Regions from separate parts of the Lysinibacillus sp. FW301-JW8 genome, predicted to be linked through region 2. Evidence: riboswitches for the same ligand, from Rfam matches in the RefSeq annotation. Region 2 holds a riboswitch; the other holds the start of a gene.
What was found. Region 2 has a riboswitch for S-adenosylmethionine ahead of metK (methionine adenosyltransferase). Riboswitches for the same ligand answer to the same signal wherever they lie in the genome.
Positions count from the first base shown of each region.

Region 1: another riboswitch for S-adenosylmethionine. It lies ahead of AC3WOM_RS20430 (bifunctional homocysteine S-methyltransferase/methylenetetrahydrofolate reductase); the one in region 2 lies ahead of metK (methionine adenosyltransferase).

Region 1 is NZ_JBYTBB010000060.1:6,617-14,837, reverse strand. It holds gene AC3WOM_RS20455 (YdcF family protein) at 1-629, shown strand, start outside; gene AC3WOM_RS20450 (SEL1-like repeat protein) at 697-1,983, shown strand; partial or broken gene AC3WOM_RS20445 (protoglobin domain-containing protein) at 2,527-3,018, shown strand; partial or broken gene AC3WOM_RS20440 (methyl-accepting chemotaxis protein) at 3,301-3,786, shown strand; gene AC3WOM_RS20435 (protoporphyrinogen oxidase) at 4,104-5,492, shown strand; SAM riboswitch class I at 5,618-5,717, shown strand; gene AC3WOM_RS20430 (bifunctional homocysteine S-methyltransferase/methylenetetrahydrofolate reductase) at 5,803-7,650, shown strand; gene metH (methionine synthase) at 7,643-8,221, shown strand, end outside.
Region 2 is NZ_JBYTBB010000029.1:18,140-26,360, reverse strand. It holds gene mnmL (tRNA modification radical SAM protein MnmL/YtqA) at 1-258, shown strand, start outside; gene mnmM (tRNA 5-(aminomethyl)-2-thiouridylate-methyltransferase MnmM) at 255-833, shown strand; gene AC3WOM_RS13140 (alanine/glycine:cation symporter family protein) at 962-2,470, opposite strand; gene AC3WOM_RS13135 (alpha/beta hydrolase) at 2,585-3,391, opposite strand; gene AC3WOM_RS13130 (gamma carbonic anhydrase) at 3,527-4,048, shown strand; gene metK (methionine adenosyltransferase) at 4,182-5,375, opposite strand; SAM riboswitch class I at 5,666-5,784, opposite strand; gene pckA (phosphoenolpyruvate carboxykinase (ATP)) at 6,308-7,894, shown strand.

The sequences.
Region 1 (8,221 bases), on a different contig from region 2:
TCTATGCGTTTTTGATTTTTGGTTATACAATGTTTTTATACACAAGTGTAATGGCATATGCAACTATTTATCATTTTACAGCTATTCGCTATGAGCCAAACTTTATTATTGCACTAGGATCAGGACTAATCGGTGATAAAGTACCACCGCTTTTAGCTAGTCGTTTAGACGAGGCAGTACGGCAATATAAAAAATATGGTGAGCGACCTTACATTATCGTCTCAGGTGGTCAGGGAACAGATGAAAAAGTATCAGAAGCTTATGCCATGAAAAACTATATTATTGAAGTACATCAAATACCCACCCAAAAGATAATAATGGAAGATCAATCTATAAATACCGAACAAAATATGGCATTTTCAAAGGCAATTATGGATAGACATGCGCAAGGTGAAAATTACCGATCTTTATTTGTAACGAATAATTTTCATGTATTCCGTGCCAGTATATATGCCCGAAAGTCAAAACTTGATGCTCAAGGAGTTGGTTCAAAGACTGCCTTTTACTATGTTCCAAATGCTTTTACTAGGGAATTTATCGGTTTATTAGAAATGTATAAATGGGGTCATATATCTGTTTTTTTATTTATCACATTACTCGTAGGATTAATACTAAGAGCGTATGTGTAATCAATTTTAAACTGTCTTCCATATAATATTGGCAAGGCGGTTTTTTATAGTGCAAGGGGGGAAACGAATGTATGGACAATTATTAGCTGAACGAAATAAAGAGCGAATTGAATCCTTACTAAAGCTCACGCAAACTCAAGGTACATGGTTTGCACAAAACATCAAATTGCTAACATTTGAAGAAGTGCCATTAACAGCATTGCATAAAATGGTGTATCAAGTTGTGCACGGACTTCTAAAAAAAAATCAACAACGCCATTTACAAATTGTTCATCCAGAGCAGACGCAATCAATACAGGAAAATGTCTTAACGCTTTTAGCTGAGTATGATGATTTACTACGTGAAGCGATTCCACTCCCTATATATATTTTAATTTGGCAAATTTCTTCACTTGAGAAGTTAACCAATTGTATTGAGGTTGTTGACGATGTAATCGATGTATTGGAATGGTATTTTATCAATCAAGATGAGCAGCTTGAAGCATTTGATGAAGAAGATTTAGATCATGAGGTCATTATTGATTTATATAAAGAGGCAATCGAAGAACAAGATGCAGAAGCACAGTTTCAGCTCGGAGAATACTATAGTGCCAGCGATAGCTCCTGTTTTAAGCCTGAAAAATCTTTAAAGTGGTTAGAATTAGCCGCATCGCAGGATCATGCTGATGCTCAATATGCACTTGGTAATTTTTATTTTGAAGGTATAGGTGTACAGGAAAATTATTGCAGAGCTTTTTCATTGTATGAGGCAGCGGCAAACCAAGGGCATCCTGATGCTGCGAATAACTTGGCAGATATGTATTTTAACGGTGAAGGTGTATCAGAAAATTTGATACTTTCAAAGAAATGGTTTGACTTCGCTGCCAAGCAAGGTGTTGCTGAAGCTATGTTTACTCTTGGAATTATTTACGAGCAAGGTTTAGGTGTCGACATTGATGAGGAGCACGCATACTTCTATTATAAAAAATCTGCCGAAGCAGGCTATGTAGAAGCTCAATATAGGCTTGGAGGAATCTGTTTTGAAGGGCGATTAGGTCAACTGCGAGATGTAAATCGTGGATTATATTGGTATGAAAGAGCTGCAGAGCAATATCATGTTGATGCATTTTATGATTTAGGATTTATTTGGAGTCAAGGTTTAACCGGTATACGTAATATCGAGAAAGGAATTCATTGGTTTAAACAAGCTGCTCTTCAAGGAGATTCAGAGGCAAAATTACAGCTTGGGCATCTTTATAATAATGGAGAGGGTATACCTAGAAATGTGAAAGAAGCAATTAAATGGTACGGGCTGGCTGCAGAGGCAGGAATAGAAGAGGCGGCTGTTTTGCTGAATGAATTAAAAGGAATGTAAATTTTTCGTAAAAATTTTATAGTCATTTAGTTTCGATTATAGCTTCCGTTTTTATGAGTATAAAGAATGGTGTCAGTTGTTTTATTTAGGTATATAATAATACATGAAACTAACGGTAAAAATATTAATATAGTGAAGGGATAATAAAGACAAAGGGAAAATAAACAAAAAATAAGCAAAAGAAACATTAGTTGATGCAATTTAGCTGCCAAAAGATATTGTGGTAGCTTTTTTACTGCATTAAGTCAATAGTTTGGCTATAGGGACTTTTTATACAATTAATGGTAAAAAATGTATATCAGAAAATTGACAGCTATTTTAAAAATGTATAAGGTATATGAGTGATTTTGAAAAGAGCAGTTGATGCTATGGCTAAATGCTTTTTAGCAACTAAACAGTAATTAATCTAAGGTACTTATAAACCTATTCTCTTACATTTTGTAATATATATTTTTGTAAACAGAATTGGATTTTCTCAGCTTTGCAAAAGTACACGTGAAAGAGGGAAAATGTGTGATTTTTCAAAAAAAGAGAAAGACAGCAATGATAGACCTTCAGCAATATGTTGTAAAAATGGATGTTTCTAATTGCAAGTCAATGGTCAAGCAAATAGAAATGCTAAATTTAACAAAGCAGGACTTACAATATTTAAAAGCCTTTCAGCCATTTGTTGTAGACAATATTAATGACATAGTAGATAGATTTTATAGAATGATAGGGACTGAGCATGATTTAGTAAGTATTATTAATAATCACAGTTCTGTAGAAAAATTAAAAGTCACGCTAGGTCGCCATATTATTGAAATGTTTAATGGCACAATTGATGATGAATTTTATCAGAGACGTACTAATATTGCCAAAGTACATGTTCATATTGGTTTAAGAACGCAATGGTATATTTGTGCTTTCCAAGATTTATCATTATCATTCATTGACTTAGTGGAAGAATACATTCATCATCCCAAAGATCAGTTTAATACAATACGGTCCATTTCTAAAATTTCAAACTTCGAGCAGCAATTAGTATTAGAAGCCTTTGAAAATACTGTTGAGCGGCACAAAGAGAATATGGAACGACAAAAGGAAGCAGTAGAGAAGGAAATCATAGCGTCTACAGAAAGCCTTGCTTCAATATCTAATGAAACAAATAACTCATTTCATCGAATAAGCAAGCAATCCGATGAAATTAAACAGTTTGCAAAAAACTCACTTTTAGTGTCGGCGATGGCTGAGAAGCAGGCATTAGAGGGACGAGAACGAATAAAGAGTCAATCACAAAATATGTGTAATATTATTGATTTGCTGAAGGATATAACAGAGAATATAGAACAGTTGACTGGTATGTCAAAAGAAATGGAATCAATTATGAGTGTGGTTACGACTATTGCCAACCAGACCAACTTGTTAGCTTTAAACGCAGCTATAGAAGCAGCCCGTGCTGGAGAAGCGGGTAAAGGCTTTAATATAGTTGCAGATGAGGTTCGAAAACTATCGATTCAAACAAAAGATTCTGTGACTTCAGTAGCCATGTTGTTACAAAAAACAAATGAACGGACAGATAAGTTAACACACTCTCTTAATAATATTCAAGAAGAGGTCATATCTGGTAAGGAAAATATGGTTCAAACAGAAGGGCAATTCACGAAAATATTAGAATCGATGACAGAAGCAAAAGAGCAGAATGATAGTATGGAAAAAGAAGTTTTAACAATAGCGGAGATTCTTAATGAGTTGGGAGTTGCCTTTGAAGAAGTAACAAATTCAGCTGAGAAATTAGCAAATGTTGCCCAACACTTAAATTAATTCATAGCAAGTATAGTATTTATTGTGGCAACTGAAGATCTACAGCCTGTAAACACTATAAAAACCATTAATATGTGTAAATTAATGGTTCTGAAGGCGATATATAGGTTATGCAATTTTGCAAGCTGATGACCGAGATTTAAGGTTAAAAGTATTTTTTGTATTATTATGGAAAAATACATACTTTAGTCATAGAAATGGAGCTATCCTAACCACTGGATAGCTCCATTTTTGCTAAATTTGTAAAGGATTTAGCGTAATTTTCAATAAAAAGAGTTTATACTAAAGGAAGACAACAAAAATTAGGGGCGGTTAATATGGAAACAGTGGTTGTATTAGGCGGCGGAATTACGGGTTTATGTACGATGCATTATTTGCAGCGTCAAGTGAAGGAGAAAAATTTAGATGTAAAGCTTGTGCTTGTTGAAAAAAATACATATCTAGGTGGTAAGCTGCACTCTGCTCACGAACATGGATTCATTATGGAAACAGGGGCAGATTCAATTGTAGCTCGTCATAAAGGTGTTATGGAACTGATTGAAGAGCTTAATTTTGAGCAAGATTTGGTATACAACGAAACTGGGATTTCCTATATATACACAAATAATGAGCTCCATGCCATTCCGGCAGATTCGACGTTCGGCATTCCAATGAGCCTACACTCTCTGGAGGAAAGCACACTTGTATCCGAAGAAGGTAAAAAAGAAGCATTAAAGGATTTGACAATGCCGAATGCGGGCTTTACAAAGGATAGCTCTATCGGAGAATTTTTAACGTATTATTTAGGCGAGGAGCTTGTACAAAACCAAATAGCGCCAGTACTTGCAGGAGTGTATTCAGGAGATTTACATCAATTATCGATAGCCTCCACTTTACCTTATTTAATTGATTATAAAAATGAGTACGGTAGTATCATTAAAGGTTTTGATGCAAATCGAGAACAATTTGTAAAAGCCGCTAATAAAAAGTTTATTTCGTTTAAAAATGGTTTATCGTCTTTAATTGATCGTCTTGAAGAAACGTTAACTGATGTAGAAATTATTAAGGGAATTACCATTACAAGTGTCAACAAGCAGGAAGATCACTACACTGTTACTTTGGCAGATGATACGGTTATTAAAGCAGATCATGTTGTTTTAGCATTACCTAATGAAGCTGTACAGAGCTTATTAAAGGATGATACATTGAACCGTTATTTTGAACAGTTCAATACTGCCTCAGCCATTACGATTTATTTAGGATTTGATGTACCCGATAATAGATTACCAGCTGATGGAACAGGCTTTATTGTGTCACATAATTCGGATGTAATCTGTAATGCAGCGACATGGACAAGCCGCAAGTGGAAGCATACTTCAGCAAATGAGCAATTACTTGTTCGACTCTTCTATAAAAGTATTAACCCTGCGTATGAGAAGTTACGTAGGATGACAGATGAAGAATTAGCGGTTGTTGCCTTAGAGGATGTAAGAAAAAGCTTGGGAATTGAAGAAAAGCCAAATGTCGTGAATGTGAGTAGATGGATTGATCAAATGCCGAAATATGATTTAGCTCATCGTGAGGCATTACAGGGTTTATTACAAGAGCTCGAAACAAACTATCCGAATTTATCCATTGCTGGCTGCTCTTATTTTGGTGTAGGTATAGGTGCTTGTATTCAAAACGGTAAAAAAATAGGGGAGGATATTGCTGAAAAACTCTCTTAATTGCAGAATATAAGACAAAAAATTATATTTTTCGTTTGAAATATCCTTTGTTACGTGAAATAGTCTTGACTCAAACGTTTGTTAACGATATGATTCTTTTAATTATTTAAAAAATTCATACTAAATTCTTATCAAGAGAAGCTGAGGGACTGGCCCTATGATGCTTCAGCAACCAACTTTTTGTCAGGTGCTAAATCCAGAAGACCCTATGGTCGAAGATGAGAAGGAACAAAATTACGAAACGTAAAAGCCTTCTTTGTGTTAAAGAAGGCTTTTTTATTATAGAAAAATAGGAAGAGGGGCTAGTTTTATGGGATTGCTTGAAAAGTTAAAAACGCATGTTCTGACAGCAGATGGTGCAATTGGTACGGTATTATACGGCTATGGCTTGGAGTACTGTCATGAGGAAATGAATGTTCAAAGACCAGAATTAATTGAAAAGATTCATAGAGAGTATATCGTAGCTGGAGCCGACATTATTCAAACAAATACTTATGGAGCGAATGCCATAAAATTAGCACGCTATGGATTAGAATCGCGTGTTCAGCAGTTTAATGAAGCTGCTATTACAATTGCAAAGCGAGCCGCTGCAGATGGCGGTCAATTTGTTTTAGGAACTATCGGAGGAATTCGAGGCATCCGAAAAAGCGATGCAACGTTAGAAGAAATTTTAGCGACTGTGGAAGAGCAAGCAACTGTATTACTTGCAGGGAATCCAGACGGCCTTTTACTTGAAACCTATTATGATTTTGAAGAATTAACAGCGACATTAAAAATGCTTCGAGTAAAAACCAAGTTGCCAATCATTGCGCAAGTTTCAATGCATGAACCGGGAGTATTGCAAAATGGTAAGAGTTTAAATAACGCTCTACATGAGCTTGAAGCGCTTGGAGCTGATATTGTAGGTGTTAACTGTCGTTTAGGTCCATTCCATACGATTCAAGCATTTGAAGGTGTAGAGCTTCCTGAGAAGGCATTTATGTCAGCATATCCAAATGCATCTCTTCTAGACTTAGAAGACGGCCGAGTGGTTTATGAGTCTGAGACAGACTATTTTGGTCGAGCAGCTGTAGCACTTCGAGATCAAGGTGTACGTTTAATAGGCGGTTGCTGTGGTACGACGCCAAAGCATATTGCTGCAGCAAAAAAATACTTAGAGGAGCTGTCTCCGGTAGAAGAAAAATTAGCGAAGCCAGAAAAAGTAGAGATTGTACGTGAGGCAGAACCATCAAGATTTGAGCCTCTGCATATAAAAGTAAAACGTCAACGCTCGGTTATTGTAGAGTTGGATACACCAAGACATTTAGAAATCGATGGCTTTATTAAAGGTGCTAAAAAATTATATGAGGCAGGCGCAGATGTGGTTATGATGGCGGATAATTCACTTGCATCTCCAAGAATAAGCAATGTGGCAATGGGCGCATTACTGAAAGAAACACATGGGGTACGCCCGCTAACACATATTACATGTCGAGATCGTAATTTAATTGGTCTGCAATCCCATTTAATGGGCTTAAATGCACTAGGAATTCATGATATATTAGCGGTGACTGGAGATCCAACAAAGGTTGGCGATTTCCCAGGAGCAACAAGTGTTTATGACGTATCATCAATGGAGCTAATACAATTAATCAAACAGTTAAATGAGGGTGTATCATTTTCAGGGAAGCCGCTACGTCAAAAGGCAAATTTCTCTGTAGCCGCTGCGTTTAATCCAAATGTACGTGTATTAGACCGAGCTGTATCTCGATTAGAAAAGAAAATTGAGCATGGGGCAGATTATTTTATTTCACAGCCAGTCTATACAAAGGAAAAAATTGTAGAAATTTATGAGGCAACAAAGCATTTAGAAGTACCAATCTATATAGGAATTATGCCAGTAACGAGCTATAAAAGTGCGGAGTTCTTACATCATGAAGTACCAGGCATTAAATTATCTGAAGAAGCATTAGCACGTATGAAGGCTTGTGGTGAGGATAAGGAACGCGCAACGCTTGAAGGAATTGCAATTGCTAAGGAATTAGTGGAGGTAGCTGCACAATACTTCAATGGTATTTATCTTATTACACCGTTCCTACGCTATGATATGACGCTAGAACTAATGAAATTTATTGAGCAATTGGATGAACAAAAAAGAGGGGTAAGTATAAATGGCTAAGCATTTGATTGAAGAGCAACTAGAGAAACGAATTTTAATTCTTGATGGCGCAATGGGGACAATGCTACAAAATGAAAACTTATCAGCTGAGGATTTCGGTGGCGAGGAATATGATGGCTGTAATGAGAATCTTGTACTAACTAGACCTGATGTGCTTGAAAAGGTTCATAGAAAATATCTGGAGGCAGGAGCAGATATTATTTGCACGAATACATTTGGAGGTACTCCTCTTGTATTAAATGAATATGATCTGGGAGCAAAGGCAGAGGAAATCAATAAACGTGCTGTGGATATAGCACGTAAGGCAGTGGATGATTTTTCTACCTCTGATTGGCCACGTTTTGTAGCAGGAGCGATGGGACCTACTACAAAAACCCTATCAGTTACAGGTGGAATTACCTTTGATGAGCTAGAGGAAAATTTTTATGTACAGGCAATGGCGTTAATTGAAGCTGGTGCAGATGTATTGTTGCTAGAAACCAGCCAGGATATGCTCAATGTTAAGGCGGGTACTTTAGGAGTATCTCGCGCATTTGAAGCGACTGGCAAAGAGCTTCCTGTGATGATATCA
Region 2 (8,221 bases):
CCTATGGTCAAACAATATGAAAAGGGTATGCTAGAATTTTTAGATCAGGAAGTTTATACAAAGCTAGTAGCAGATCAGCTTGAGATTTTACCACCGGATATGGTCATTCACCGTATTACAGGGGATGGACCCATTGATCTAATGATTGGTCCTATGTGGAGTGTTAATAAATGGGAGGTATTAAATGGCATTGATGCGGAGCTTGAACGCCGTGGAAGCTGGCAAGGGAAATTTTATCAGGCTGAGGTTGTCAAATGAAGCTAGAACGCGTTTTACAATATGCACAACAACTATTAAAGGCTACAATTGAAGAGGGCGATACAGTGGTGGATGCTACGGCAGGTAATGGTCATGATACATTATTTTTAGCACAGCTTGTTGGAGATAATGGTCAAGTGTATGCCTTTGATGTTCAAAAAAGCGCTGTGGATACCACACTGCTTCGCCTGCTAGATCATGGCTTAGAGCATCGTGGACTTGTCTTACATAGAGGGCATGAGGAAGTTGCTAAATATGTACACAAGCAAGTAGCTGCTGCCATATTTAATTTAGGTTATTTACCAGGCAGTAATCACGATATTATTACAAAGCCAAATACGACGATAGTTGCTATTCAAGATTTACTAAATCTGCTGAAAATTGGTGGACTGATTGTTTTAGTCATCTATCATGGTCATCCAGGTGGTAAGGAGGAACGTGATGCTGTCATAGAGTATGTGAGTCAGCTTCCACAAAAATATGTTCATGTATTAAAATACGAGTTTCTAAATCAACAAAATGATCCACCTTTTGTTATTGCACTAGAAAAAATGAAAGAGTACCCAATCGAATAATTTTTAAGGCATGGCTTCGATACTACATCGAATTCATGTCTTTTTATTTATCATTTATACAACCCTTTACATAAAAAAGCTATCAAATAGAAATGAAACATTTCTATTTAATAGCTTTCCTATATCAACTATTTATTTTGACGCTTTTCATTATAATCAACCCAGAAATCGGCACCTTTAATACCTAGTTTTCGAGGATCAAAAACAGGATCTTTTCCTTCTTTTTTCTGTTTCTCATAATCCTTCAATGCCACTATGGCAGGCTTCATAATGATTAAAATTGCTATAACGTTAATCCATACCATCAGCCCAAGTCCAACATCCCCCATTGCCCAAGCAAGGTCAGATGTACGAATTGTACCATAGAATGCAGCTATTAAAATTGCAAACTTCGCAATCCATATGAAGACTTTTTCAGTAGATCCAGAGAATAAATAAGCCACATTTGTTTCAGCAATATAGTAATATGCCATAATTGTCGTGAAAGCAAAGAAGAATAATGCAATCGCTACAAATGGACCACCGAATCCTGGTAACGAAGAATCTACAGCAAATTGTGTATATGCTGCACCTTCCTTAATACTTTTTGCAAATGTTAGTTGATCTTCTCCACTAAGACCATTTCTGTTAAATTCCCCCACGTGAATAAATGGATCAACGCCTTCTGCTGCCTTCTCATCCTGTACATTATACATGCCTGTAAATAAAATCATAAATGCTGTAGCTGAACAGATTAATAATGTATCAATGTACACGGATGCTGCTTGCACAATTCCCTGTTTTGCAGGGTGTGATACTTCTGCGGCTGCCGCTGGATGTGCACCAGTTCCTTGACCAGCTTCATTTGAATAAATTCCGCGCTTAACGCCCCAAGCAATTGCAGAGCCAATAATCCCACCAAAAATTTCTTGTGCACCAAATGCACTAGAAAAAATAAGAGCGAATACGGATGGTATTTCTGAAATATTCATCGCAATAATGATAATAGCCATAATAATATAAGCTAATGCCATAAATGGAACAATAATCTGTGCAGCATTCGCAATGGATTTAACCCCGCCAATAATAATTGCACCTAATAATACAACAATAATAAGACCTGTAATCCATGTTTGAATATTGAAAGCGTTTTCAACAGCAGTTGCAATTGCATTTGATTGAACACCCGGCATTAAGATTAACATGGCAATTAATGCTGCTATAGCGAAAATTACTGCGAACCATTTTTGCCCCATTCCTTTTTCTATATAAAAGGCAGGTCCACCCCGATATTCAGTATCTTTTTCCTCTTTATAAATTTGAGCTAAAGTCGATTCCACATAAGCAGTTGCTGCACCAATAAAGGCGATTGCCCACATCCAAAAAACTGCACCAGGTCCTCCCATACCGATGGCTGTAGCTGTACCAGCAATATTACCCGTACCTACTCGTCCAGATAATGCAATAGACATAGCTTGGAAAGATGAAATCCCCTTTTCCGATTTTTCACCTTTAAACATTAAAACAAACATGTCTTTAATGTGTCTTACCTGTAAGAACCGTGTAATGATTGAAAAAAACAGCCCAATTAACAAAATTCCGTAAATAAACCACGGTCCCCATAAAATGTCATTCAGTTTTCCAACTATTACTTCCATTTTACCCCTCCAATGTGAAAATTCTATTATAAGTCATTATAGTATTACAATTTTCAGAAAATTACAATATTATATTACACTAGCAATAAAATAGTAATTAGGAGAGGCCATACATCATTCGATGATATAGCCAATTCTACGAAGTGCGTTGTTGATAAAATCACGAATATAGACAAAAATCTCTTCCCGCTCTACTTCATGAAATAGATTATGGTAGCAATTCGCCCATTCTTTGAATTGAAACTCTGTAAATTCCTGCTGATGAAGCCAATTACGAGTCTGTTTAGTTTCCGTTATATTATCTTTTTCAGCTGTCATCACAAGCATAGGCATATTAGGGAATTCAGCCTTTGGTAATAATACTAAATTTCGCATCATTTGCTGCAGCTCTCGATACCATTTCACTGAAACAACTGTCATAAAAGGAATCTCATCCTTCATCTCTTCTCTACCTTCTACACTGCGAGTCAATTTCTCAAATGTAATTTCATGTGTTATTTTAACATTAGCTGTTAGAGCACTTAAACTTGTTAAAGCATTTGATAGTTTACCTGGTAACAACTTCAATTGAAGCCATGGTGAGGTTAAAATAATGCCTGCACATTCATATTTTTTCTTCTGCATAGTATGTAGTAATAATGTTGCACCAAGCCCATGTCCTATTAAAAACACTGGTAAGTTATACGAAAAAGCATTCTCCATTAAATGTCTTGTATACTTATTGTATTCTTTAATATCTTCATCATGGACACGCGAAAATCTTGCATTGACACCATGATTAGGTAAATCTCCCATGACTATGTGGAAGCCTTCCAATCTCAGTTTTTCTATTAGCCATGCATACCAGCGGTGATTTTCATATGCACCATGAAGAATAGCAACCACAGCCTTTGCTTGTCCATCAGCTTCCCATTTCCACATTTACATAGTCCTCCTAAAAAAATAATTACACATTGATTATAAGTGAAATATCTAACTTCATTAATTTTATATTTCCATCAAGTTGCGTATTTGATACGATAATATTACATCATAGAAAGAAAAGAGGCGATTCTCATGATCTATCCATTTAAAGGTAAAGCACCAAAGATCGATCCATCCGTTTTTATTGCTGATTATGCTACTGTTACTGGTGATGTTACAATAGGTGCAGAAACAACTATTTGGTTTAACACTGTTATTCGTGGTGATGTGTCACCAACTATTATTGGTGAACGAGTAAGTATTCAAGACCTTTGTTGCTTACACCAAAGCCCGAAATATCCACTGATTATTGAAGATGAAGTAACAGTGGGTCATCAGGTAACTTTACATAGCTGTACGATTCACAAAAATGCCTTAATAGGAATGGGTTCAATAATATTAGACGGAGCAGAGATTGGAGAGGGTGCATTCATAGGAGCTGGCAGTCTAGTACCTCCAGGTAAGGTCATTCCACCGAATAGCTTAGCATTAGGTCGTCCGGCTAAGGTTGTTCGTGAATTAAATGCTGAAGATAAAGAAGATATGGAACGTATCGTCCGTGAATATGCAGAAAAAGGACAATATTATAAATCTCTTCAAGCAAACAATAAATAAGCCAAGAAGCCCCATATGATTTCGGGGCTTCTTTTTTATATTTAGAAAAGGGCTTTGTAAATAAATTAGCCCTTCCTGATTAATACTTTAAAATAATTTACAATTTACTTTAACACTTTAGCGAGATAGCTTATTAACGTACTCTTTCTCTTAAAGCCTCGGCTTTATCTGTTTGCTCCCAAGGAACATTTAAGTCAGTACGACCGAAGTGTCCATATGCAGCAGTTTGCTTATAGATAGGGCGGCGTAAATCAAGCATTTTAATAATTCCTGCTGGTCGTAAATCAAATAGCTCACGTACCCACTCGACAATCTCACTTTCCTTCACTTTTCCAGTACCAAATGTATCAACAGCAATGGACACTGGCTGAGCAACGCCAATTGCATAAGCTAATTGTACCTCAGCACGTTCTGCTAAACCTGCTGCTACAATGTTTTTGGCTACATAACGTGCTGCATATGCTGCTGAACGGTCAACCTTTGTTGCATCCTTTCCAGAGAACGCACCACCGCCATGACGAGCATAGCCACCGTATGTATCCACGATGATTTTGCGTCCAGTTAGACCGGCATCACCTTTCGGACCACCAATAACAAAACGACCAGTCGGATTAATGAAATATTTAGTATTTGCATCTAGTAATTCACTTGGAACAACTGGTGCAATTACGAACTGTTTTAAATCTGCCTGAATTTGTTCAAGTGTTGCTTCTTCATCATGTTGTGTTGAAATGACGATCGTATCTACTCGTACTGGAATATTGTTTTCATCATATTCAATTGTCACTTGCGTTTTTCCATCAGGACGTAAATACGCTAATTCACCAGATTTACGCACTTCTGTTAAACGATGTGCTAATTTATGCGCTAGACTAATTGGTAATGGCATAAGCTCAGGCGTTTCGTTACATGCATAACCAAACATTAAGCCTTGGTCACCTGCACCAATCGCTTCAATGTCAGCGTCTGTCATAGAGCCTTCACGAGCCTCTAGTGCTTGGTCAACACCCTGTGCAATATCCGGTGATTGCTCACCAATAGCTACAAGCACTGCAAGATTTTCTGCATCAAAGCCATATTTCCCACGCGTATATCCAATTTCTGCTACAGTATCTCGGACAATACCTTTAATATCTACATAGGTAGAAGTTGTAATTTCTCCTGCTACTAATACTAATCCTGTTGTTACTGTTGTTTCACACGCTACACGTGCATTTGGATCTTCTGCTAAAATAGCATCTAATATGGCATCCGAAATTTGGTCACAAATTTTGTCTGGATGTCCTTCTGTCACGCTCTCTGATGTAAACAGTCGACGGTTTGTCATTTGGTTTTCCTCCTATTACTCTTCCAAAAAGTATTTGTGAATGAATACGGTACTCATTACCCATGTCAAGTCCGCTCCTAAGGATTGAACTCTCAAGCCGTTGTTGCTGTCGTTTCACTTTCGCCCAAATAAACAGCTGCTCTTTTAACACGAGGATTTCGAAAGATCCGTCATTATAATAAGGAAAGAACTACATATACTTACCTCTGTATTTGTTTTTAACAATAAAAAAAATCCTTTTCTCACGCTTACTAACATGAGGAAAGGAATAATGACTTCGTAACCTTTCACTCTTATCGTTCAAGGGGTTCCCCTTGCATCAGGTTGGCACCAACGCATGTCGTGAAATAAGTTCATGCAGGTTGCCGGGTTTCACAGGGCCTGACCCTCCACCAGCTCGGGATAAGAGTATCCGTTCAATATCTCATATTACGTAAAAGGTCGAACGTTGTCAAATATTTTTTGCTATTATTGTTAAGGTATGAGAGAAACTTTATGATTGGCATTTGGGTAAGGCTGTAAACTGTAGCAAAATAATCCCTATTACTACCTTATATCCTGTGTTAACATAAAGGTGATCTAGTATCTTCATACATATAGCATAATATTTGTTGCTCTGAAGCCAATCACCACTACATGCGGGAAGATGAAATCAGTTTTTGCTCCTTCCGAACTTGAGTTAACAACCTTCCATCTTGTGCGAACCTCATGTTAGTCAAAAGCCTTCAAAAGCTGTTATGCTCCGGTGAATGAATGATGACATCTCACATTACTAATTACTTTTTGTCGTTTTCTTGAAAAGTAATAAAATCTCAAAAATAATTTCTGAATTAGTATAGATTATTTAAGCAATTGTGTTATACTATTTTTGAAATTAAGAAATTCTCCCTCAAACTCAAGGGAATACTATAAAAAAGGATGGTATTTAATCGATGAATTCAGTAGAAATTGCAAACGAACTGAAGGAATTATTAAGCGGCGGTAACATTAATGTTCAACTTTCAGTACCACAATTAGCTGAAAAGGCTACATCTCGTGGTGAAGCTATGTTAACAGTAGATGGCGCAGTTCGTGCAGAAACTGGCAAATACACTGGTCGTTCACCTAAAGATAAATATACGGTAGAAGAAGAAAGCACAAAGGATAAAATTGACTGGGGGAAAGTAAACCAACCAATTTCTTCTGAAGTGTTCGATAACTTATATGTAAAAGTAGTAAAATACTTAAAAGAACGTGACGAATTATTTGTATTTAAGGGATTTGCTGGTGCCGATAAAGATTCACAGCTTAGCATCCAAGTCATCAATGAATATGCTTGGCACAATCTTTTTGCTCATCAATTATTTATCCGTCCAACAGAAGAAGAGTTAGCTTCTCATGTTGCTGACTTCACAGTAATCTCTGCTCCTAACTTTAAAGCAGACCCTGCTGTGGATGGTACAGCTTCTGAAACATTCATCATTGTATCTCTTGAAAAGAAAATCATCCTAATCGGCGGAACTGAATATGCTGGTGAAATCAAAAAATCAATTTTCGGTATTATGAACTACTTATTACCACAACAAGGCATCCTTTCTATGCACTGTTCAGCAAACGTTGGTGAAGCTGGAGATGTAGCATTATTCTTCGGTTTATCTGGTACTGGTAAAACGACTTTATCTGCTGACCCTGACCGCAAGCTTATCGGTGACGATGAACACGGTTGGTCTGATAATGGTGTATTCAACATTGAGGGCGGTTGCTATGCAAAAACAATTAACCTTTCTGCTGAGAAAGAACCAGAAATCTACAATGCAATCCGCTTTGGTTCAGTTCTAGAAAACGTAGCTGTTGATCCAGAAACTCGCGTTTGTGACTATGATGATGGTTCATTAACAGAAAATACACGTGTCGCATATCCAATCCAATATATTGATAATATTGTTGACCCATCTGTTGCAGGTCACCCAAAAACAATCATCTTCTTAACAGCTGATGCATTTGGCGTATTACCTCCAATCAGTAAATTAACAAAAGAGCAAGCAATGTACCACTTCCTAAGTGGCTTCACATCAAAGCTTGCTGGTACAGAGCGTGGTGTAACAGAGCCAGAACCAGTATTCTCTACTTGCTTCGGTTCTCCATTCCTTCCACTTCCAGCAACTGTCTATGCTGAGATGTTAGGTCAAAAAATTGACGAACATGGTGCGCAAGTATACTTAGTGAACACTGGTTGGACTGGTGGCGAATATGGCACTGGCAGTCGTATGAAGCTTTCTTACACTCGTACTATGGTACGTGCTGCAATCGAGGGCAAATTAGCTGGAGCTGAAACAATTCAAGATTCAGTATTTGGATTACATATTCCAACTGCTGTTGAAGGTGTACCGACAGAAGTGCTTAACCCTCGTGATGCATGGTCAGACAAAGCAGCTTATGATAAAAAAGCGGCTGAGCTTGCTGGTCTATTCAATGAAAACTTCAAGAAATTCTCTAACGTTTCTGAAGCTATCACTACACTTGGTGGTCCATTAAAATAATTGCTTAAAACAAAGGGAACGATTTTAGTCGTTCCCTTTTCATGTTGTTGAAATACTATTATGTCAATGAAATCAAGGTGACAAATTAAAAAGTATAGCCCTTTTTCAAAACGAGGGGTTGATCTCCGTTCCGACTGAGTGCTTTGTTGCTGTCGCTTCGCTTTCGCACAGAGCAAAGCTTCCTGGGGGCGTCCGATGAGCCGCTTGGGGCAACAGATGTTTTTTGCGCGAAAGCGAAGCGGCAGCAGCAGGAGGTTGGTCACGAAGGCGTTGTCACAGGACGTGATGCTTTTAGCCTTCGTTCCCCTAATATGCTCGCTCCAGGGT